DNA from 3 places in the Mesorhizobium sp. L2C066B000 genome. Region 2 is predicted to be linked to each of the others. Evidence: predicted binding sites of a transcription regulator. Region 2 holds the regulator's gene; each other region holds the start of a gene.
The links. Region 2 encodes PhoB, which activates phosphate uptake and scavenging genes when phosphate is short. Its sites were predicted from a motif close to TGTCATNNANCTGTCAT; they were not measured.
Positions count from the first base shown of each region.

Region 1 (7,597 bases), on a different contig from region 2:
TTGACCTTGACGGTATCGCCCATCTGGCCGAGGCGGGAAACGCGTTCGAGAAGAATCACTTGCATGTCTTGTTCCTTCGTCTGGGCACCGACCGCGGGATCGGCGCCGAATTGAATGGAACAGGTCAGGAAGCTCTGAGCGCCTTGGCGCCGGTGTCGCTGTCCTGCCTGTCGCGGCAGTTAGAGGCTTTTCACCTCAACTCGGGATTTCAATGCATGTCGCCAAGAGTGGTCCCGGTTTTGGGACAACGACATGCATCATCAAATTACCCCTGCGGCGCCCGTCGCCGTGGGAGAAGGAAGCAGGCGGCGAACCGCCTGCTTCGGAGATCTTAGCGAACCACGTAGGGCAGCAGGCCGAGGAAGCGGGCGCGCTTGATCGCCTTGGCGAGTTCGCGCTGCTTCTTCTGGCTGACGGCGGTGATGCGCGACGGCACGATCTTGCCGCGCTCGGAAATGTAGCGCTGCAGAAGACGCACGTCCTTGTAGTCGATCTTGGGCGCATTGGCGCCGGAGAACGGGCAGGTCTTGCGGCGGCGATGGAACGGGCGCCGGGTCGGGATCTGATTGATGTCGACCATTATTCTGCACCTCCTTCAACGCCTTCGCGCGGACGGCGCGGACCACGATCGCCACCGGCATCGCCAAATGAGCGCGGCGGACGATCGCCACGGTCGCCGCGATCACGGTCGCCGAACGAGCGCGGACCACGATCGCCACGGTCGCGGTCGCCGAAGCCGCCGCGTTCCGAGCGCTCTTCGCGCTTCTGCATCATGGCCGACGGGCCTTCCTCATGCGCCTCGACCTTGACGGTCAGGAAACGCAGCACGTCCTCGGACAGGCCCATCTGGCGCTCCATCTCGTTGAGCGCTGCCGGCGGGCAGTTGAGGTCCATAAGCGTGTAGTAAGCCTTCCGGTTCTTGTTGACCCGGTAGGTGAGGGACTTCAGTCCCCAGTTCTCGACCCGGCCGACGGACCCGCCATTTGCGGAGATGACGCCCTTGTACTGTTCGACAAGCGCATCGACCTGCTGCTGCGAGAGGTCCTGCCGGGCAAGGAACACATGTTCGTATAGAGCCATAGTGGTTCAGTGCCTTTCTTCGTTTCTCTCCCGGATCCTCGCGGCAAAAGCCTCTGCAACTTCTCTGACCCGCTGATCCCGAAGGGGCGGGGAAGAAAGGAGCATTTCGAGACGGTCGAGAGCGGAGACACGGGAGGCGGAAGCGCTTCTGGCTTCACACGAAGGTTTTGGGTAAAACCTCCGGCCCTCCGTTCAGCCCCCAGCAAGGACCGGCAGATTGCGGGCGTCTATATAGCAATTTGGCTGGAAGGCAAGGGTAACGCATGCTCCGGACAGCGTCCTGGCGTCGCAGGGTTGGATAAAGAAGGCATCAACTCGTATGCGGGGTACGACCGTTGATCGTTTCGGGGAAGAAGTCCGGGGCCGCCTTACGCTTGCCGAACATCATGTCGTATTGCAGCAGGCGGAAATCGTTGATCGCCGGATCAACATCCTTCTGCCGCGCCCAGTCCGGCGTGGCCTCACCTGACGGTGTCAGAAGCAGATTGCGGTCGACGACGCGATAGCGTTCGCGCAGCGCGCCCAGGAAGCCGGTGTAGTAGGGGTGCGTGATCCCGGCCGTCGTAAGGATATGGTAGGGCAGGAAGGCTGGGCTCACGGCGCCCATATCCTGCGCCGGACCGGTGCGGTTAGACCAGATGACCAGCGGCGTCTGATGATGCTCCAGTGCCGCCTCGGGCGTCGGTTCCTTGCGCGGCGCGACATTGTCCTTCAGGTAACCGGTTTCGACATAGACGGGGCCGAGCGGCGGCAGATGGTCGCCGAAGAAGGCGATGACCGTCGGCCGCTCGCGCTTCTTCGCCCATTCGATCAATCGCTCGAGGCCACGGTCGGCATCGGCCGATCCCTCGGCGTAGCTGAGCAGCGATTCCCGCGCCCACGTGCTGATCGGTGCCACGACCTTGTGGGTCGGATTGTAATAGCGGTACGGCTCGTAGGGACCGTGGTTCTGCAGGCTGACGGCGAAGAAGAACACCGGCCGCTCGCTGGCGTCGGCCTCTGCGATGATCTCGTCGGTCATCGACGCATCGGAAGCCAGCGGCCCGCGCTTTTCCAGTGGCGGCAGCGTCTCTTCCGAGCGGAAATCGTTGAAACCGAAATCGGCATAGACGGCGCCCCTGTTCCAGAACCAGTTGGTGCCCGGATGGATGGCGCGCGCCCGGTAGCCCTCGCTTTTCAGGAAGGTCGCCAGCGACGGCGTCGGCGTGCGCACATATTGCTGGTAGGGGATCGAGCCCGCCGGCAGGAAGGCATTGGAAAAGCCGGTCAGCGCCTCGAATTCGATGTTGGCGGTCATGCCGCCGAATTCCGGCGAGAACATATAGCCGGAACGCAGCGCCCGCACATTGGGGATCGGGTCAGGCGTGATTGTGACGCCGGGCAGCTTGGTCGGATCCCAGAAAGATTCGCTCATCACCACGATGATGTCGGGTTTCTCATCCGGTACCGAGGCCGCCACATCAGGCCTGTCGATCGCGTCGATCGCCTTGTCGGAATAGCCCGCCGGCGCCGAGACATGCGCCATCGGCACGTTTAGCGCGAAGGCCAGCGCAAACCCGTTGGAGGCGTAGTTCTCCTTCTGGTCCCACATAATCGGGATGATCTGCAGCCGGTCGCGGGTCCACGAGAAGGTGGCGTAGTCCATGATCGAGACGAAGAAGGCGAGCAGCGGCACTGCCAGCGTCAGCCGCGCCAGCCGCCCTTTGCGGCTGAGGATCGGAACCTTGCGGCGCCACAACCGCCAGCCATAGATCAGCAGCGACAGGCCGGCGACGATGCCGACCGCCATGGCGAGCGCCGTCCAGGGCCGTTCGCGCACCAGGAGCGGCATCAGTGCCATGATCTGGCGCGAATAAAGAAAATCGGTTGGGTAGAGCGGATCGCCGAGATAATGCGACTTCTGATGCCCGACAAAGGCCAGCGCCAGCGTCAGCGGCGCCACGATCATCAGACTCTGGTGACTGCGGCCAAGCACGGCGTCCAGTCCCATCAGCACCAATGCAAAGACAATGATGGTGGTCCAGCCCGGCTTGAATGGCTGCAGGAAGAAGTCGACCGTGCCGAAGAAGTCGCCGCGCACGATCCATTCGATGGCGAACACCAGGATGGCGGAGGCAAGCAGCGTGACCAGACCGTAGCGGATGACCGGCCATCTGCGCCCCGGCAGGTAGCCGGTGGACGGATCGTCTTCCAAGAACTGTGGCGCGGGTACGGCCGCGCCCTTCCTGATCCTAGCCACGTCTCTTCCCCCGGCCCAAGCAACGCGTATTTCCACTCGCGCCACCGTTCTGTCATAGAACTGTCATGCAAAAGCTAGCGCCTGTGGCGAAAATAAGAAGAGCCAGCAAACGATTCGTGAGCGGTTTTCATCAGGTGTGATCGGCAAAAAGCCTTTGGGAACAGGGACTCGAGGTCAGCTCCGGTTCAAGCGAGAGCCGAAATGCCGCCTCCGGGCTTGACTTGACGGTCCGCCTTGCGTCACAGGCAGGAAAAATCAGCCGCTGGAGAGCGCCCAAATGGCCGTCGCATTCACCTTTCCGGGACAGGGCAGTCAGGCTGTCGGCATGGGCAAGGACCTCGCCGACGCCTTCCCCGAGGCACGCAGGGTGTTCGAGGAAGTCGATGATGCGTTGGGCGAAAAGCTGTCGAAACTGATCTGGGAAGGCCCGGAAGAGGCGCTGACCCTGACTGCCAATGCCCAGCCGGCGCTGATGGCGGTCTCGCTGGCGGGAATCCGCTCGCTGGAAGCGCGCGGCTTTTCGCTGAAGGACAAGGTTGCCTACGTTGCCGGTCATTCGCTCGGCGAATATTCCGCCCTTGCCGCGGCCGGTTTCGTTTCGGTCGCCGATGCTGCCCGGCTGCTGCGCATCCGCGGCAACGCCATGCAGGCGGCGGTGCCGGCCGGCGAGGGCGCCATGGCGGCGATCATCGGACTGGAACAGCCCGACGTCGAAGCCGCTTGCACCGAGGCCGCAACGGGATCCGGCAAGGTCTGCCAGATCGCCAACGACAATGGCGGCGGCCAGCTGGTGATCTCCGGCGCCAGGGCGGCGGTGGAACTCGCCGCGAAACTGTGCACCGAAAAGGGCGCCAAGCGGGCGCTGATGCTGCAGGTCTCCGCACCCTTCCATTCGGCGCTGATGGCGCCGGCGGCCGATGTCATGCGCGAGGCGCTGGCCGGCGTGACCAAGAATGCACCGGTCGTGCCCGTCGTCTCCAACGTCACTGTAGCCCCGACCAGCGACCCCGACGAGATCGCGCGCCGCCTGGTCGAGCAGATCACCGGCCGCGTGCGCTGGCGCGAAACGGTGGAGTGGTTCGGCGCCAATGGCGTCGCCACGCTGTTTGAGATCGGCGCCGGCAAGGTGCTTTCCGGCCTGGCGCGGCGGATCAACCGCGACATCGCCACATCGGCCGTCGGCACGCCGGCCGAAGTCGAGGCGGCGCTGGCCGCGCTTGCATAATCCACTGGCGATTCAACCCCTCCCGTGGGAAGGGTGTTCTCTTAAGATCAGGAGACGAAAATGTTCGAACTGACCGGCCGCAAGGCGCTCGTCACCGGCGCATCGGGCGGCATTGGCGAGGCGATTGCCCGGGTGCTGCATGCGCAAGGCGCCATTGTCGGCCTGCACGGCACCCGCATCGAGAAACTGGAGACCCTGGCCGGCGAACTCGGCGACCGGGTAAAGCTGTTCCCGGCCAATCTTGCCGACCGTGACGTGGTCAAGGCGCTTGGCCAGAAGGCCGAAGCCGAACTCGAAGGCGTCGACATACTGGTCAACAATGCCGGCATCACCAAGGACGGCCTGTTCGTACGCATGGCGGATGCGGATTGGGACAGCGTGCTGGAGGTGAACCTCACCGCCGTGTTCCGGCTGACCCGCGAGCTGACCCATCCGATGATGCGCCGCCGCCATGGCCGCATCATCAACATCACCTCGGTGGTCGGCGTCACCGGCAATCCTGGCCAGACCAATTATTGCGCCTCCAAGGCCGGCATGATCGGCTTTTCCAAGTCGCTGGCGCAGGAGATCGCCACCCGCAACATCACCGTCAACTGCGTCGCCCCGGGCTTTATCGAATCGGCCATGACCGACAAGCTCAACGACAAGCAGAAAGACGCGATAATGGCCGCGATCCCGACGCGCCGCATGGGCACGAGTGTTGAAGTGGCGTCGGCCGTCGCCTATCTCGCCTCCAACGAGGCAGCCTACGTCACCGGCCAGACCATCCATGTCAACGGTGGCATGGCCATGATCTGACAGGATATTGCCGGGTGATAAGAAGACATGGCCGGCTTGTGAAAAGAGACCATTTCGCCTTGGACCTCGGCCATTTTTCGTGTAATGCGGCCCGCAACCCGGCGGTTCGGGCAAAAACCGGTCCGGCATCGTTGCGTTTCCGGCAGGACCATCTTTCAGCTTGATTAGCGGCATTCTGCCCGCTAACGAAGACAGACAAACAAAAGACGAGGATGCCCCAAATGAGTGACACCGCAGAGCGCGTCAAGAAGATCGTCATCGAACATCTTGGCGTCGATGCCGACAAGGTGACGGAGCAGGCGAGCTTCATCGATGATCTGGGCGCGGACAGCCTCGACACGGTCGAACTCGTCATGGCGTTCGAAGAAGAGTTCGGCGTCGAGATTCCGGACGATGCGGCCGAGACCATCCTGACCGTCGGCGATGCCGTGAAGTACATCGACAAGGCTTCGGCCTGACACTATCCGCAGTCATCACCGGGGAGGACCTGCGATGAGGCGAGTCGTCGTCACGGGCCTTGGCCTGGTTTCGCCGTTCGGCATGGGCTTCGAGCACAGCTGGAAGGAACTTCTGACCGGCCGCAGCGCCGCCAAGCGCGTCACCGAGTTCGAAGTGGAAGATCTTGCCTGCAAGATCGCCCACGTCATTCCGCGCGGTGACGGCACCAACGGCACGCTCAATCCCGAAGCCGTGCTCGAGCCCAAGGAACTGCGCAAGATCGGCGACTTCATCCTTTACGGGATTGCGGCCGCCGACGAAGCGCTGAAGGATTCCGGCTGGGAGCCCAGCACCGAAGCCGAGCGCTGCGCCACCGGCGTCATGATCGGCTCCGGCATTGGCGGCCTCGAGGGCATCGCCGAGAACGCTATCATCCTGAAAGAGCGCGGACCGCGCCGTATCAGTCCATTCTTCATTCCCGGCAACATTATCAACCTGGTATCTGGCCAGGTATCGATCCGGCATGGGCTGAAAGGCCCCAACCACGCCGTCGTCACCGCCTGCTCGACCGGCGCGCACGCCATTGGCGATGCCGCCCGGCTGATCATCTTCGGCGATGCCGACGTGATGCTGGCCGGCGGCGCGGAATCGCCGGTGACCAGACTATCGCTTGCCGGCTTCGCTGCTTGCCGGGCACTGTCCACCGACCGCAACGACACGCCTGAGAAGGCCTCGCGTCCCTATGACCGCGACCGTGACGGCTTCGTCATGGGCGAGGGCGCCGGGGTCGTCGTGCTGGAAGAACTCGAACACGCCAAGGCGCGCGGCGCCAAGATCTATGCCGAGGTCACCGGCTACGGCCTGACCGGCGATGCCTATCACATCACTGCACCGGCCGAAGACGGCGACGGCGCCTTCCGCTGCATGACGGCGGCGCTGAACCGGGCCAAGCTGACGCCCGCCGACGTCGACTACATCAACGCGCACGGCACCTCGACCATGGCCGACACGATCGAACTCGGCGCCGTCGAGCGGCTGGTCGGCAACGCCGCCTCGAAAATCTCGATGTCATCGACCAAGTCGTCGATCGGCCATCTCCTGGGTGCCGCGGGCGCCGCCGAGGCGATCTTTTCGATCCTCGCTATCAGAGACAACATCGCGCCAGCCACCATCAATCTTGACAACCCGGAACGGGAAACCGCGATCGATCTTGTTCCGAACACGCCACGGCATCGCCAGGTCGACGTGGCGCTGTCCAACTCCTTCGGCTTCGGCGGCACCAACGCTTCGCTGGTATTCCAGCGTTATACAGGCTGATTGCGGTATCGACCGGCGCGCCAGCGGTCTGTCGTCAATTTTGCCATATTCAAGCCTACTCTGCCGCTGGGGATTCGTCGCATCGGCCTGAAACCGAAGGCGCTTTTTTTAAAAGCACGATGCGTAGGCTTGAAATGTTAGGGCACGCTGTGCGTCCAATCGGGCGCATGGTCGCTCTAAGAGATCAGATGGTAGGGCGCTAATGAACACCAATCCGGGCGGCAGCGGACAATTCGGACAAAACCAGCAGACCGGCCCGATCGTGCCGAAGACCGCGGCCGAGGCTTTGCGCCCGGAAGCCGGCACACCACCACCAAAGCGCTCGCGCGCCTCGCGCAGCCAAGTCGTCGTGTTCATGAACTTCGTCATCTCCGCGGTGATGTTGATGATCCTCGCCGCCGGCGTTTCGCTCTATTTCGGCAAGCAGGCATTCAACGAACCGGGCCCGTCGGTGGCCGGCGACACCTTCCTGGTCAAGCCGAGCACCGGCGTCCAGGATA
Region 1 covers NZ_AYWZ01000008.1:288,880-296,476, reverse strand. The annotation lists gene rplI (50S ribosomal protein L9) at 1-65, opposite strand, end outside; gene rpsR (30S ribosomal protein S18) at 332-580, opposite strand; gene rpsF (30S ribosomal protein S6) at 580-1,080, opposite strand; gene X733_RS147380 (LTA synthase family protein) at 1,391-3,319, opposite strand; gene fabD (ACP S-malonyltransferase) at 3,597-4,544, shown strand; gene fabG (3-oxoacyl-[acyl-carrier-protein] reductase) at 4,605-5,342, shown strand; gene X733_RS147395 (acyl carrier protein) at 5,564-5,800, shown strand; gene fabF (beta-ketoacyl-ACP synthase II) at 5,835-7,097, shown strand; partial or broken gene mltG (endolytic transglycosylase MltG) at 7,300-7,597, shown strand, end outside.
Region 1: X733_RS147380 (LTA synthase family protein) is a predicted target of PhoB. The motif match lies at 3,370-3,386, and genes of this name have one in related genera.

Region 2 (7,597 bases):
ACGCTGCCGGCGGCGACGCCCGTGCAGACTTCGTCCTTCTTGATCCAGCCGGCGTCGATGACGACGTTGAGGTTGTCCTTGGTGATCGCGACGGGGGTCAGGAACAGCGACTTGACGGTGTTGCCGCCAGGCGTGGTGAAGTCCTTGGCGCCGGCAATGTCGCCCGTCTTCTTGCCATCGGCAAGCTGCGAGGCGATCTCGGCGGCGTTCTTGCCGAGTTCGCGCGCGTCCTTCCACACCGACACCGTCTGCGTGCCGAGCGCGATGCGGTTCAGAGCGGCATGGTCGCCGTCCTGGCCCGAGACCGGAACCGTTCCGGCAAGGCCCTGCGCCGTCAGCGCGGCGACAACGCCGCCGGCGGTGCCGTCATTGGCCGCAACCACGGCATCGACCTTGTTGTCATTGGCGGTCAGGAACTGTTCCATGTTCTTCTGGGCATTGGCCGGCAGCCAGCCATCGGTATAGGCCTCGCCGACATTCTTGATCTTGCCCGAGTCGATGGCTTCCTTGAGCACTTCCATCGAGCCCGAGAACAGGAAATCGGCATTCGGATCCGAGCCCGAGCCCTTGATGAAGACATAGTTGCCTTCGGGCTTCGCCTTGAACACTTCGCGGGCCTGCATGCGGCCGACTTCCTTGTTGTCGAAGGTCAGGTAGAAGACGTCCTTGTTCTCGATCAGGCGGTCATAGCCGACGACCGGAATGCCTTCGTCCAGCGCCTTCTGCACCGCCGGGCCGATGGCCGAGGCGTCCTGCGCCAGGATGATCAGCGAGTTGGCGCCCTGCGAGATCAGGCTTTCGACGTCGGTCAGCTGCTTGCCGGGATTGGACTGCGCGTCGGCCGAAATGTACTTGTCGCCGGCAGCCTCGATCGCCGTTTTCATCGCCGCCTCGTCGGTCTTCCAGCGCTCTTCCTGGAAGTTCGACCACGACACGCCGATGACCTTGTCCTTCGCCTGCGCGACCGACACCAGCGCCAGCGACATGGCGACACCCGCCATCATGGCGGCTGCAAATCTGTTCATCATAATCCTCCCTGCGCCGCGTGCGGCGCGACAAAACTGGCCCGAGGGCCGGCACACAGAGGCCCTATTTTTTCGAGCCTCGAAAAAATACTGGTTCAATGATAAGGCGCTGTCAACATCGATTCTGATGGATTCTGATGGCCTTGCCGAATTTTTTCGAGGTCCGCAATAAACAATGACAGGGCTGCCGGCGTCTGCCAATATTTGGCTGGTGCCGTCGAACGCCTTCACTATCATGAGGCGCGAGGAGGCCGGGAGGAAACAAATGTCGGTTGGAATCCGCCACGACGATCTGCGCCGTCGCAACCGTGCGATGGTGATTTCAGCCGTGCGCCGGGCCGGCCAGCCGTCGCGGACCGAGATTGCGGCGACTACCGGCCTCAGCCACTCGACCATATCGGCAATCTCGTCTGATCTGATTCAAGAAGGCATCCTGATTGAAGGCAAACCTGGCGAGACCGGCGCACTGAAACGCGGCCGGCCGCAGGTGGGCCTTGGTCTCAACCCGGAAGCGGCGGCGGTGATGACCGTCGTGCTGTCGCTCAATTTCCTGTCCGTCACCGTCATCGACTATGCCGGCCACGTCGTCGCCGAGGAACAGCGCCGGCTGGACACGCTGACCAAGCCGCGCGACGAGCTGATTGGCGAATGCGTAGCAATCGTCCGGCGGCGGCTTGAGGATCCCGACCTCGATGTCCAGAGCATCGCCCGCATTGCCATGGGCATCCAGGGCATCACCGATTCGCAGGCGCGCGCCATGCTGTGGTCGCCGATCACGCCACTGACCGACATTGCCTTCGCCGACATGTTGGAAGCGGAATTCGGCATTCCTGCCACCATGGAGAACGATTGCAACATGATGGCGGTGGCGCTGCAATGGCGCCAGCCCGAGCGCTACCGCGACAATTTTATCGCCATCCTCTTATCGCACGGCATCGGCATGGGCCTGGTGCTGAAAGGCGAACTGTTCACCGGCACCCATTCCTCGGGCGGCGAGTTCGGCCACATGATCCACCGTCCGGGCGGCGCGCTCTGCCGCTGCGGGCGGCGCGGCTGCGTCGAGGCCTATGCCGGAAACTACGCCATCTGGCGCAGCGCCAAAATGATGAGCGAAGATGCCGAGCCGGTCGATATCGGCGACGCTGATATGCGCGCACTCGCCGCGCGCGCCCGCGAAACCGATGGCCCGGAGCGCGAAGCCTATCGCAAGGCCGGTGAGGCGCTCGGCTTCGGCCTCGGCAGCCTGTTTGCGCTGATCGACCCGGCGCCTGTCGCCATGGTTGGCGTCAGCGCCGCCGCCTTCGACCTGATCGAGCCGGCATTGCGCGAAGCGATCGCCCAGACCGCCGGCGGCCAGCACTCGAAATCGATCTCCTTCGACACCGAGCCCAACGAGCTGCCGCTGATCCGCGAAGGCTGTGCCATGCGCGCGCTCGGCTTCGTCGATCAGGAGATTTTCGCGCCGGGCATTCAGGCCAAATCCGGCAAGCATGTCGCCTGAATGGCCGGCAACGGCGCGACGCGCAGCATCCTAGTCTTCCCTGATCGCGTAGCCGGCGCCGCGAATGGTACGGATGACATCCGGCATGCGGCCGTTGTTGACCGCTTTGCGTAAGCGCCCGACATGGACGTCGACGGTTCGCTCGTCGATGTAGATCGTCTCGCCCCAGACATTGTCGAGCAGCTGGCTGCGCGAGAACACGCGGCCGGGATGGCGCATCATGAATTCGAGCAGCCGGAACTCGGTCGGTCCGAGCCTGATCTCGCTCTTCTTGCGGTAGACACGGTGCGACTCGCGGTCGAGCACGATGTCGCCGACCTTGAGCACGCTGGACAGCACTTCCGGCTTGGCCCGGCGCAGCAGCGCCTTCACGCGCGCCATGAACTCCGGCGTCGAGAATGGCTTGACCAGATAGTCGTCGGCACCGGTGGACAGGCCGCGCACGCGATCGCTTTCCTCACCGCGCGCGGTCAGCATGATGATCGGCAGCCGCTCGGTTTCGGGCCGCACTCTAAGCCGCCGGCAGAGCTCGATGCCGGAAACAGCGGGCACCATCCAGTCGAGCACCAGGAGATCGGGCACGTTTTCCTGCAGGCGGATCTCGGCCTCGTCGCCGCGTGTCACCACCTCGACGTGATAGCCTTCGGATTCGAGGTTGTAGCGGAGGAGCACGCCTAGCGGCTCCTCGTCCTCCACGACCATGATGCGTGGCGCGATCATAGGCAGTTCACCCTCATCAGGCCGGCGTGGCCATCGCCGTCTCGTCCTGCTTCGGACGATTGGCGGGCAATTGCTGGCCGGTCAGCACATAATACGCATTTTCGGCGATGTTGGTGACATGATCGCCGATGCGCTCAAGATTCTTGGCGCAGAACAAGAGATGCGTGCAGGCGGTGATGTTGCGAGGGTCTTCCATCATGTAGGTCAAGAGCTCACGAAACACGGACGTGTATTTGACGTCGATGCGCTCGTCGTCATTCCTGAGTTTTGCAAGAGCTGCCGCATCGGTGGCGGCATATTCCTCGACGACGCCTTGCACCTGGATCAGCACCAGCTGCGCCATGGCATCGATGGAGTGCGAGAGGTCGCGCGGCGTGACGCTCAAGCCCACGGTGCCGACGCGTTTGGCGATGTTCTTGGCGAGATCGCCGATGCGCTCGAGGTCGCCGGCCATGCGGATCGAGCCGACCACGGCGCGCAGATCGTTGGCCATCGGCTGGCGCTTGGCGATCAGCGTGATGGCGCGGTCGTCCAGTTCGCGCTGGCGCGCATCCATGATGGCGTCGTCGGAAACGACACGCTGTGCCAGCGCATTGTCCGAATTGAGCAGCGCCCTGGTCGAGCCGCTGACCATCGAGCCTGCCAGATCGCCCATGTCGCGGATCAGCTTGCTGATCTGCCCGAGCTCTTCATCGAAGGAGGCGACGGTATGTTCACCCATGATCTTGGTCCTCGTGCCTGAAAATTCACCCGCCGGACGGCTCAGCCGAAGCGGCCGGTAATGTAGTCCTGGGTGCGCTTGTCGTCGGGGTTGGTGAACATCTTGTCGGTGGCGCCCTCCTCGACGAGATAGCCGAGATGGAACATCGCTGTACGCTGCGACACGCGCGCCGCCTGCTGCATCGAGTGGGTGACGATGACGATCGTGTAGTTCTGGCGCAGTTCGTCGATCAGCTCCTCGACACGGGCGGTGGCGATCGGATCGAGCGCCGAGCAGGGCTCGTCCATCAGGATCACCTCCGGCGACACGGCGATGGCGCGCGCGATGCACAGGCGCTGCTGCTGGCCGCCGGACAGGCCGGTGCCGGGCTCCTGCAGGCGGTCCTTGACCTCGTTCCAGATCGCAGCCTTCTTCAGGCTCTGCTCGACGATCTGGTCCATGTCGGACTTGCGCTTGGCCAGCCCATGGATGCGCGGGCCGTAGGCGACGTTCTCGTAGATCGACTTCGGGAACGGGTTGGGTTTCTGGAACACCATGCCGACGCGGGCGCGCAGTTCGACGACATCGATGTTCTTGTCGTAGATGTCGTCTTCATCGAGCGTGATCTTGCCGGTCACCCGCGCCGAATCGATGGTGTCGTTCATGCGGTTGAGGCAGCGCAGGAAGGTCGACTTGCCGCAGCCGGACGGGCCGATCAGCGCCGTCACCTGGTTCTGGCGGACGTCTAGATTGACGTCGAACAACGCCTGCTTCTCGCCGTAGAAGACGCCGACCTTGTCGCCGCGCATCTTGATGACTTCGTTCGACTTGGCGTTCATTTTGTCGCCCACTGCATTCTCAAGGGACTGTTCGGTCATGATGTTCATACCAAATTGCCTTTTTTCTACCAGCGCCGCTCGAACCGGCGCCGAAGCACGATCGCGGTGATGTTCATGGCCATGAGGAAGACGAGCAGGATGATGATGGCGCCGGACATGCGCTCGACAAAAGCGCGCTCAGCCTCGTTTGCCCACATGTAGATCTGCACCGGCAGCGCGGTCGCCGGATCGAAAGGCGTCGTCGGATAATCGGCGACGAAAGCGACCATGCCGATCAAGAGCAGCGGTGCTGTCTCGCCGAGCGCACGCGCCAGGCCGATGATGGTGCCGGTAAGGATGCCTGGGGCGGCAAGCGGCAGGATGTGGTGGAACACCATCTGCATCTTGGAGGCGCCGAGCCCGAGCGCTGCCGAGCGGATCGACGGCGGCACCGCGGCAAGGGCGGCGCGCGTCGCGATGATGATGGTCGGCAGCGTCATCAAGGTCAGCACCAGGCCGCCGACGAAGGAAGCCGAGCGCGGCATGCCGAGGAAGTTGATGAACACGGCAAGGCCAAGCAGACCGAAGACGATCGACGGCACCGCCGCGAGATTGTTGATGTTGACTTCGATCAGGTCCGTAAAGCGGTTCTTCTTGGCGAACTCCTCGAGATAGATCGAGGCGGCGACGCCGATCGGCAGCGCCAGCAAAAGCACGATCACCATCATGTAGAACGAACCGATGATGGCCACGCCCATGCCCGACGTCTCGGGCCGGCTGGAGGCGCCATAGCTGAACAGGCCGGTGTTGAAATGCTCGGCCATCGCGCCTTCGGCTTTGAGCTTGTTCATCCAGTCGATCTGCTGGTCGGACACCTTGCGGCGCGCTTCATCGACGCCGAGGTCGATCTGGCCCTTGAAGGCCGAGTCGAGATTGGCGGCGGCCAGGATGTCGACGTCACGCGTCGTGCCGATCACCGACGGATCGGCGGAGACGATGTCGCGCAGCTGGACGCGGGCGCCTTCCGACAGGAAGCCCTTGAGCTTCAGCATCATCGGCTTGTTGGCCGGATCGATGCCGAGCTTGGCCACCAGCGCGTTTTCGGCGAGCTTGGGATAGTTCGCCTTGATCAGCACATTCGGGTCTGTGGCACGCTTGTTCGAGGGGTCGATGACCTTCTCATCGAAGGTGATCGGAAGCGTCACCGTCGTCTGCCAGAAGGCGGTGTAGCCTTTCGAGACGATGGTGATCAGCATGATGGCCAGGAACGCCAGGCCGACCGAGATCGCAATCACGCCATAGATGCGGAACCGGCGTTCGGCGGCATAGCGCGCCTTCAGCCCGATGTCGCGGCGCGGACGCGCGACGGCACCCGCCATCGTGTCCAGGGGGATGTCGGTCATTCGTACTGCTCCCGGTACTTGCGCACGATGTAGAGGGCGACGATGTTCATCACCAGCGTCAGCGCGAACAGCGTCAGGCCGAGCGCGAAGGCGACCAGCGTCTGCGGCGAGTTGAACTCGAGATCGCCGGTCAGCTGGTTGACAATCTTGACGGTGATGGTCGTCATCGCCTCGAACGGATTGGCCGTCAGATTGGCGGCGACGCCCGCCGCCAGCACGACGATCATCGTCTCGCCGATGGCGCGCGACGCCGTCAACAGGATGGCGCCGACGATGCCGGGCAGTGCCGCCGGCAGGATCACCCGCTTGATCGTCTCGGAGCGCGTGGCGCCGAGGCCGAGCGAGCCGTCACGCATTGCGCGCGGCACCGCGGTGATGATGTCGTCGGACAAAGAGGACACGACCGGGATCAGCATGACGCCCATCACCAGACCGGCGGTGAAGATGCTCTGGCCCTGGATGAAGGGCGAGCCGCCGGTGAGTGCCGCCGACAGGTCGCGCAAGAAAGGTCCGAGCGTGACAACGGCGAAGATGCCGTAGACGATGGTCGGAATGCCGGCCAGCAGTTCCAACGCCGGCTTGACCACCGAGCGCACACCGCGCGAGGCATATTCGGACATGTAGACCGCCGACATCAGCCCGACCGGCACTGCCACCAGAAGGGCGACGGCGGCGATGTAGAGCGTGCCGGCAAGAAGCGGGATCAGGCCGAACTGACCCTGGCTGCCGCCGGAACCGGCGGCGGCGAAACGCGGATCCCACACCGTGCCGAAGAAGAAGCTCATCGGCGACACGCTCTCGAAGAAGGTGATGGTCTGGAACAGCATCGACAGCACGATGCCGACCGTGGTCAGGATGGCGATGGTCGAGGCCGCAAGCAGCCCCCACAGCATCAGCTTCTCGACGTTGTTGCGCGCCCTGGCGCGCGGCGCGATCTGCCTCAGCGCATAGAAGGCGCCGGCGACCGACAGCGCGAAGGTCAGCACGGCGCTGAACAGGCCGAGCCGGTCCTGGACCTGGTTCGCCTCGACCGCGATCGGGATCATATAGTCCTGGGTGTCGCTGGCCAGTGCCACGCCCTTGGCGGCGAGCAGCGGCTGCAATTCGGCGAAAGTAGCGGGAAGTGCGGTATCGCCATCGAGCCGACGCAGGCCCTTGGCCAGGCTCTTCACCAGGCTGGCGTCGAGCGCTTCGCTGGCGACCTTTGTGTCGGCGGTGCGCTCGGGCAAAGCGGCATGGATATGCCGGTCGAGATAGAAGGAAGAGCCGATATCCCAGACGGCGAGCAAAAGGACGGCAGGCAGGACCGCGAGCAGAAAGGCCCACCAGCCATGATAATGCGCGCGCGAATGCGGCTTGACCTTGCCGGTATCCTGCGCCGCGGCGCGCTGGCGGCCGACTACAAAAGCGACCACGCCTATGGCAATGAC
Region 2 covers NZ_AYWZ01000003.1:99,589-107,185, reverse strand. The annotation lists gene xylF (D-xylose ABC transporter substrate-binding protein) at 1-1,025, opposite strand, end outside; gene X733_RS154635 (ROK family protein) at 1,291-2,526, shown strand; gene phoB (phosphate regulon transcriptional regulator PhoB) at 2,557-3,246, opposite strand; gene phoU (phosphate signaling complex protein PhoU) at 3,263-3,967, opposite strand; gene pstB (phosphate ABC transporter ATP-binding protein PstB) at 4,009-4,833, opposite strand; gene pstA (phosphate ABC transporter permease PstA) at 4,851-6,167, opposite strand; gene pstC (phosphate ABC transporter permease subunit PstC) at 6,164-7,597, opposite strand, start outside.

Region 3 (7,597 bases), on a different contig from region 2:
CCAATGGCTGGATCGACGGCGAAAAGGCAATGCTGGAGAGCCTGCTCGCCTTCAAGCGCGCCGGCTGCGACGGCATCCTGACTTACTTCGCGCCGGAAGTGGCGCAAATGCTGAAGGGATAAATTCACTCCAGCACATAACTCTCTTTGACATTTCTTGTTTCGAAGTCCAGCCGACCACGCCCGCAAACCGACATGTCTTGGAACAAGTCGGGCTTCTTGATGCCTGCTTCAACACAGGCTTCTCTCAATTTGGGGGTGCAAATGACAATGCCCATGTTCTTCTGTTTGAAGATATGCGCATCGCCAACAATCTCCTCCTTGAAATAGAAGCAGGCGCCTCCGGCGCGGTCGTAGTGGACGCCTCCATTCTCGCCGATCAAAAGCCTAAACTTCGACGATTCGAGATCCACGGCATCAATCTTGCGAACGATGTCGCAAAGGTAGTGCTTTGGTTCGATCGGCTTTCCGCTCAAATAGAATACGTCGCAGTCGTTAAACACGACCCCATCGGGGTCGACTGACTGCAGAACGTCCTTCAGGCGCTCGGATACAAGCCAGTAACAATGAAAATCTTCTAAGTCTTTTGGTGGCCTGCAATAGGCTGTCGCTTCAGGCCGTAGCCTGGGCGTCTCCGGGTACTCAGGAAAGCCGTATCCCCCAAACTCCGTCGGCCCGAGCAGTATGCGGGGTGGCGGCACCAAAGCTTGGGCGTTTTCCAGCTGAAGACAATGGGACCCGCCGCGATATGTCGGTCCGATCTGGAAGAATTTTCCATGTTTCTTGAATTTCGCCTCTTTGCGGAAAACCCGCTCTGGGACTTGAGCTGGCCTATTCTGCGGGCGGTTCCGGTTGGCAAACAGTTTTGCAATGAGTGAAATAATGGTCACGTGCGCGCCTGCTCAGTTTACCGACTTTCGAGTTCAAGACTAAATCGCGTGAGAGTACCCGTCCACCTGCTTCGCGCCCGAAGTGGCGCAAATGCTGAAGGGTTAGCCGGAACCCTGATACACCGGGTTCCGGCTTTTCCTCACGCCTTCGGCAAATAAGGGATCGTTCCAGCGAGATCGGTATCGTCGATCAGTTGGAAGCGGCTGTCGCTGCCCTTCCGGCGCTCCGCCACAAACGGAGCGTATTGCGGATCGTTGGTGAAGGCTTCGGCTGCCTTTGCCGACGGAAACGCCATGATGGCGATCAGGCTGGTGTCGAGCGGCTTGCCCTCCAGCGTCTTCACATTGCCGCTGCGGGCGAGATACTTGCCGCCATGCTTGTGGACGAGGTCATGCACCGAAGCGGCATAGGCCGGCACCCATTTGTCGTCCTTCACCTTGATGTCTGCGATCACGTAAGCGGTCATTGTCCAACTCCTCATGGATCGGCACCGGACTGCCCGGTGACGTGACCGCTGCCTCGCATGGCGGCGCCGGACCGCTCCAGTCACAGAACTGTACCGGGGGTGCCAGTACAGCTTCTGTACTGGCTGAACTCAGGTTTTCTGAATAAGGTCCGGCAACATCTTTTGGAGCTCACCACATGACACAAGCCGGTTACAAGCAATTCTGCCCGCTCTCCATGGCCGCCGAGCTGCTCTGCACACGCTGGACCATGGTGCTGCTGCGCGAACTGGTGGCGGGATCGACCCGCTTCAACGATTTGCGCCGCGGCGTGCCGAAAATGTCGCCAACCCTTCTGTCGCAACGGCTCAAGGACCTCGAGGCCGGCGGCATCGTCGAGCGGACCGAGATCGCGACCGAGAAGGGCGTGTTCGAATACCGGCTGACCGAGGCGGGCCGGGATTTGCGCCCGGTTGTCGAGGCGATGGGGTTTTGGGGCCAGAAATGGGTCGAGGCCAGGCTGTCGCTCAAAAACCTCGATCCGTCGCTGCTGATGTGGGACATGCGGCGCAATCTGAACCCCAGTCCGCTGCCGGACGGGCGCACCGTGATACAATTCCTGTACCATGACCTGCCGGCGTCAAAACGATCGTGGTGGCTGATCGTCGAAAAGCAGGGCGAGGTCGATCTTTGCTGGTACGATCCGGGCTTCGACGTCGATCTCTACGTCTCGACCGATCTGTGCACCATGACCTCGATCTGGATGGGGCTGACGACAGTTCACAAGGAACGCGACAAGATCAGCCTGACCGGCGATCTCGACGTCGCCGGCAAGATGCAGATCTGGCTTGGGCTCAGCCCGTTTGCGGTGATGCCGAAGCGCGTGGCGGCTTGAGGTCCCTGCGCATTCCACAGATCGGCTTGCCTCTAAAAATACTAGTTGCAAAATGCAATCAGTTTGAATACTGATTGCAAATCACAACTGGTCACCGAAAGGGAGTCTCCATGTCCAAACTTCGCGTCAATGCCTTCACCTTGTCGCTCGACGGTTTCGGCGCCGGTCCTGACCAGGACCTGCAAAATCCGCTCGGCGTTGGTGGCGAATATCTGCACAAATGGATGACCGGCACCCGCACCTTCCATGAGATGGTCGGCAAGGATGGCGGCACCACCGATGTGGACGACCGGTTCACTGTCCGCAGCTTCGACAATGTCGGGGCCTGGATCCTCGGCCGCAACATGTTCGGCCCGATCCGTGGCGAATGGCCAGACGAGAGCTGGAAAGGCTGGTGGGGCGACAACCCGCCCTATCACGTGCCGACCTTCGTGCTGACCCACTACAAGCGCGACCCCATTGTGATGGAAGGCGGCACCGTTTTCCACTTCGTTGCCGGCGGCATCCACGCCGCGCTCGAACAAGCAAAGGCCGCGGCCGGCGGCAAGGATGTCCGCGTCGGCGGCGGCGTTTCCACCATCCGGCAATATCTGCAAGAGAAGCTCATCGACGAGTTGCATCTGGCGGTGTCGCCGGTGTTGCTCGGGAGGGGCGAGAGCCTGTTTGCCGGGCTGGATATGCTGAAGCTGGGTTACCAGTGCACCGAGCAGGTGGCGACAGCGCTCGCCACGCATGTGACGATCAAGCGGGTGTAGTGGCGAAGTGATAGGCGCAGGCTTCTTTCTCCCCGTTCTACGGGGAGAAATGCCCGGCAGGCAATGAGGGGCAGCGCTGCTTTTGGAGGTTAGCAGCGTCCGACGGCTGTGAATTCGTCGATGCCGGCGCTGCCCCTCATCCGCCCTTCGGGCACCTTCTCCCCGTGAAACGGGGAGAAGGAAAAGTGCTCAATACTTCTCCGGCACGTAAAGCTCGCGCGGCAGGACCTGGCGCTCGTACTCCGGGTTGAACACCCGCTCGGGCAGCGTGATTTCTTCGTGCGGCACGTCCTCATAGGGCAGCTGTTTGAGGAGATGGTCGATGCAGTTCAGCCGCGCCCGCTTCTTGTCGTTGCCTTCGACGATGTACCACGGTGCCTCTGGGATGTTGGTGCGGGCAAACGTCTCTTCCTTGGCCTTGGTGTACTGCTCCCAGCGCACGCGCGACTGCAGGTCCATCGGCGACAGCTTCCACTGCTTCATCGGGTCGTGGATGCGCATCATGAAGCGCATCTGCTGTTCCTCGTCGGTGATCGAGAACCAGTATTTGACCAGCGTGACGCCGGAGCGGACCAGCATGCGCTCGAACTCCGGCACGTCGCGGAAGAACTCTTCGACCTGATCGGGTTCGGCAAAGCCCATCACCCGCTCGACGCCGGAGCGGTTGTACCAGGAGCGGTCGAACAGCACGATCTCGCCGCCGGCCGGCAGATGCGGCACGTAGCGCTGGAAATACCACTGCGATTTTTCGCGCTCGGTCGGCGCCGGCAGCGCCACGACGCGGCAGATGCGCGGGTTGAGGCGCTGGGTGATGCGCTTGATGACGCCGCCCTTGCCGGCGGAATCGCGTCCTTCGAAAACCACCACCAGCTTCTTCTTGTGGTAGGCGACCCAGGACTGCAGCTTGATCAGTTCCGACTGCAAGCCGATCAGGTCGCGGAAATACTGCATGCGGTCGATCGACCGCGGATGCGCGTTCTTGTAGATCTTGGAGATCTCCAGCGACAGCGCCGGCTCCGACATTTCAAGCTCATAGTCCTCGTCGAGCATGTCGGCGAGTTCGGCTTCCAGCCAATCCCTGGCCGGAGAATTCTGCTTCAACTCGGTCATTTCCACTGCTCCGCTTGCCGGCTGGCATGAAACCCTGAGCCGACTCGATATAGGCCGCCAATGACGGTTTTATTGCAAGCCGCCGGCCAGCCGGTCATCACTGCAAACCAGCGAGCATTGCCGATCCATCGCCCTGGGATGGCGACAAGCCGCTCAAATTGTCCTACAATTGGCGGACCCCTTCGGGCTTCCCCGCCCTTTCCTGCTAAAACCGCCTCCCCACCAAAACTACGAGGATCTGACATGGAATACCGCACGCTTGGCCGTTCCGGCTTGAAAGTTTCGGCGCTGACCTTGGGAACCATGACCTTCGGCGGCAGCGGGCCGTTCGCCGCCGTCGGCAATTCCGATCTCGCGGAGGCCTCGCGCATCATCGACACTTGCATCGATGCCGGCATCAATCTCATCGACACCGCCAATGTCTATTCCAACGGTCTGTCGGAAGAGATCATCGGCGAGGCGCTCGGCGGCAAGCGCAAGAACGACGTGCTGATCGCCTCCAAGGCGCGCATGCGGATCGGCAAGGGCCCCAATGACGAAGGCCTGTCGCGCCATCATCTGATCCGCGAATGCGAGAAGAGCCTGAAGCGCCTCAGGACCGATGTCATCGACATCTATTTCCTGCACGAATGGGACGGCGCGACGCCGCTCGAGGAAACCATCTCCGCGCTCGACACGCTGGTTGCCCAGGGCAAAATCCGCTATGTCGGCTGCTCCAACTATTCCGGCTGGCAGGTCATGAAGGCGCTCGGCATCAGCGACAGCCAGCACCAGCCGCGTTTCGTCACCCAGCAGATCCACTACACGCTGGAAGCACGCGAGGCCGAGTATGAGCTCTTGCCGATTTCGGTCGACCAGGGCCTTGGCGTGCTGGTGTGGAGCCCGCTCGCCGGCGGCCTGCTGTCGGGCAAATACCGCCGCGACAGTCCGACGGCGCGCCAGATCGGCGGCTGGTCGGAACCGCCGATCCGCGACGAGGGCCGGCTGTGGCGGATCGTCGACGTGCTGGTCGACATCGGCGCCACTCGCGGCGTCTCGGCGGCCCAGGTGGCGCTGGCCTGGCTGCTTGGCCGGCCGGCCGTCAGTTCGCTGGTGATTGGCGCACGCAACGAGGCCCAGTTGAAAGACAATCTCGCCGCGGCAAGCCTGACGCTGTCCTTTGATGAACGCCAGCGTCTCGATGCCGTCAGCCGGCCGCCGGTGCTCTATCCCTACTGGCACCAGCAGTTTACGGCGAAGGACCGCTTCGGCCCGGCCGATCTGGTTATGGACCGCAGCGTCATCTGACTTAAGGGCGCCGGAAGCCGCTAGCCCGCGATAAACCGCCAGACCTGCGGATCGGGCTCGATCTGGCCGCTGAGCACGAAATATTTGTAGAGCACGAGCAGGCAGATCGCCTGCTCGGCCCGCTCGTCGGCGAATTTGCGGCAATAGGCGTTGGCCGCCGCAACGATGCGCTGGGCCTCGGCCGGATGCTGCTCGAGATGATGCACCCGCTCGGCCAGATCGCTGAAGTCGGGCGCCAGCGGCACATAATGGACATCGGGCTCGAGCTGCCCCTCGGCGAACCAGGTCTCGTAAGTCGGCGGCGGCATCAGGCAGAGCGAGTTCGAGCTCATGATCCATTTCAGATTGGTCGCGACATCATTGCCTTCGAGCGAGATGATGTAGCGGTAGCGGCGCTGCTGATCGATGCTGAGATAGGGCTTGCGGTATTCCGCAGGTGCTGTCGCCCTCGGCGTGCCGACATCGCAGAACGGCAGATTGCGGGCTGCATCCAGCAACAAGGTGCGGATCGGATTGTTGAGTTCGCCGCGCCAAACGACGAGCGGATGCTTGTCGGCGAAGGCGACATCGTCGGCCGGCATGTAGAAATGACGGAACTTGTTCAGCTTGAACAGGACGCCGTTGCCGTTGTCGCCGGCTATCGGCCGGTCCTTGACGATCGACGGCATCTTCGGCACTTCGATGACGTCGCCGAATTCCAGGTCGATGCGCAGATCTGGGTCGAAATAACGGGTGAACTCCTTCAGATCGTAATAGTACATGCTGCGGTCCGACGGCAGCCGGCTGACCGGCACGGCCTCGGGGCTGGGGCTAAAAGGCTCCCGCAGCGTGTTGTAGTAATTGAGCCGCTGGCGGACCGATGCGTCGGAAAGCCTGGCCTGATCGAGCAGCCGGCCGAGCCGGCGCCGGAAAAGAACCGGCGGCGCGATGTCGCGCATGGCGTTGCGCGCATAGTAGATCAGCTTCTGTGCGTTTCTTTGAAGCGTGGCCATCGGTCGTTTTGATTCGAAATCGGTCGGCGGCGGCTCCAGCAACTGTCCCGCAGCCTTTTCTAAACCATTGTGTTCGCCATCACGCAAGTCCAGAACCGCTGGCATCTGCCCTCGCGGCGCTGTTGTGTTTGCCGGCCAATGCTTCTAGGCAGGATCAGGCACAGCGAAAGGAAACGATATGGCTCGACCACCGAATTACGGTCAGGAACGCAAAGAGCGCGACCGGCAGAAGGCCGCCAAGAAGGCGGAGAAGCTCGCCGCCAAGGTCGCGGCCAAGGAGCGCGCCGAGCCTGAGAACGAGGCAAGTTCGAAAACCGACACCGAAACAGAAAAATAGGCAAGACAGGATCACCGGCCCACGAAACGGGCCGGATCCTGGCAAAATGCCGGTCTGATCAGGCCGATGTGATCAGGCCGGGGCCTTGTCGCTGACGAAGACGTTGACCTCGCGCGCGGCGGCGATGAAGGCGCGTCTTGCGATCATCGCCGGCTTGTCGCCGGCCAGCGCGTCATGGCAGGCCTGCAGCGCTTCGCGGTGCTTGGGGCTGCGCTTGCCGGGCCAGCTGTTGAGCAGGTAATCGGAAGCCTCGCGCACCGTACGCAAGAGCTGAGTGCTTCCCTCCGTGCCCGACTTAACGGTCACGGGTGTTTCAAATCGGTTGTTTTCCATGGGCGCCTCTTACGCCATCGGCGTCCGCGAAGCGAGGCCGAAAGCGGATCGCGACGGCGTTCTTTCGTTTTCGTGACCAGTATCAAGCGGCGACGACGGCAAAACCCCTGGCGCGCAGGCCGCGCCGGTCATTGTGCAACGACGTCACCAGGCGAGCGCGGCTGCCGGCGATATGGGCGGAAAGTCGCGCCGCCGCCGCATCGGCATCGCCGGCCCGCACCGCCGCCAGAATGGCGTGATGCTCGCTCCAGGCGCGGCCAAGGGCCGCCTCGTCGCGCACCTCCAGCCAGCGCGCCCGCGACAGCCGCGTCATGGCATCGCGCACGGCCCGAAACAGGAACTCGTTGCCGGAGAGCCGCGCCAGTTCGATATGGAAATCCATGCCGACGCGGTGCCATTCCTCGCGCGGCGTGGCAGTGTCGCAGGAGTCCAGCATCGCCTCGATGACATCGGCTGCGCTCCTGTCGGCCAGCGCCGAAGTCAGCCTGACCGCCGCGACCTCGACCGCTTCGCGGTACACCGCGATCTGTTCCAGTTCGGCAAGGTTGATCGGCG
Region 3 covers NZ_AYWZ01000011.1:11,252-18,848, reverse strand. The annotation lists gene hemB (porphobilinogen synthase) at 1-122, shown strand, start outside; gene X733_RS0135210 (DUF1629 domain-containing protein) at 125-889, opposite strand; gene X733_RS145510 (DUF1330 domain-containing protein) at 1,030-1,356, opposite strand; gene X733_RS145515 (helix-turn-helix domain-containing protein) at 1,533-2,228, shown strand; gene X733_RS145520 (dihydrofolate reductase family protein) at 2,339-2,983, shown strand; gene ppk2 (polyphosphate kinase 2) at 3,173-4,093, opposite strand; gene X733_RS145530 (aldo/keto reductase) at 4,337-5,380, shown strand; gene X733_RS145535 (glycosyl transferase family 90) at 5,401-6,372, opposite strand; gene X733_RS1000000168405 (hypothetical protein) at 6,551-6,709, shown strand; gene X733_RS145540 (DUF982 domain-containing protein) at 6,782-7,015, opposite strand; gene X733_RS145545 (GntR family transcriptional regulator) at 7,125-7,597, opposite strand, start outside.
Region 3: ppk2 (polyphosphate kinase 2) is a predicted target of PhoB. The motif match lies at 4,154-4,170, and genes of this name have one in related genera.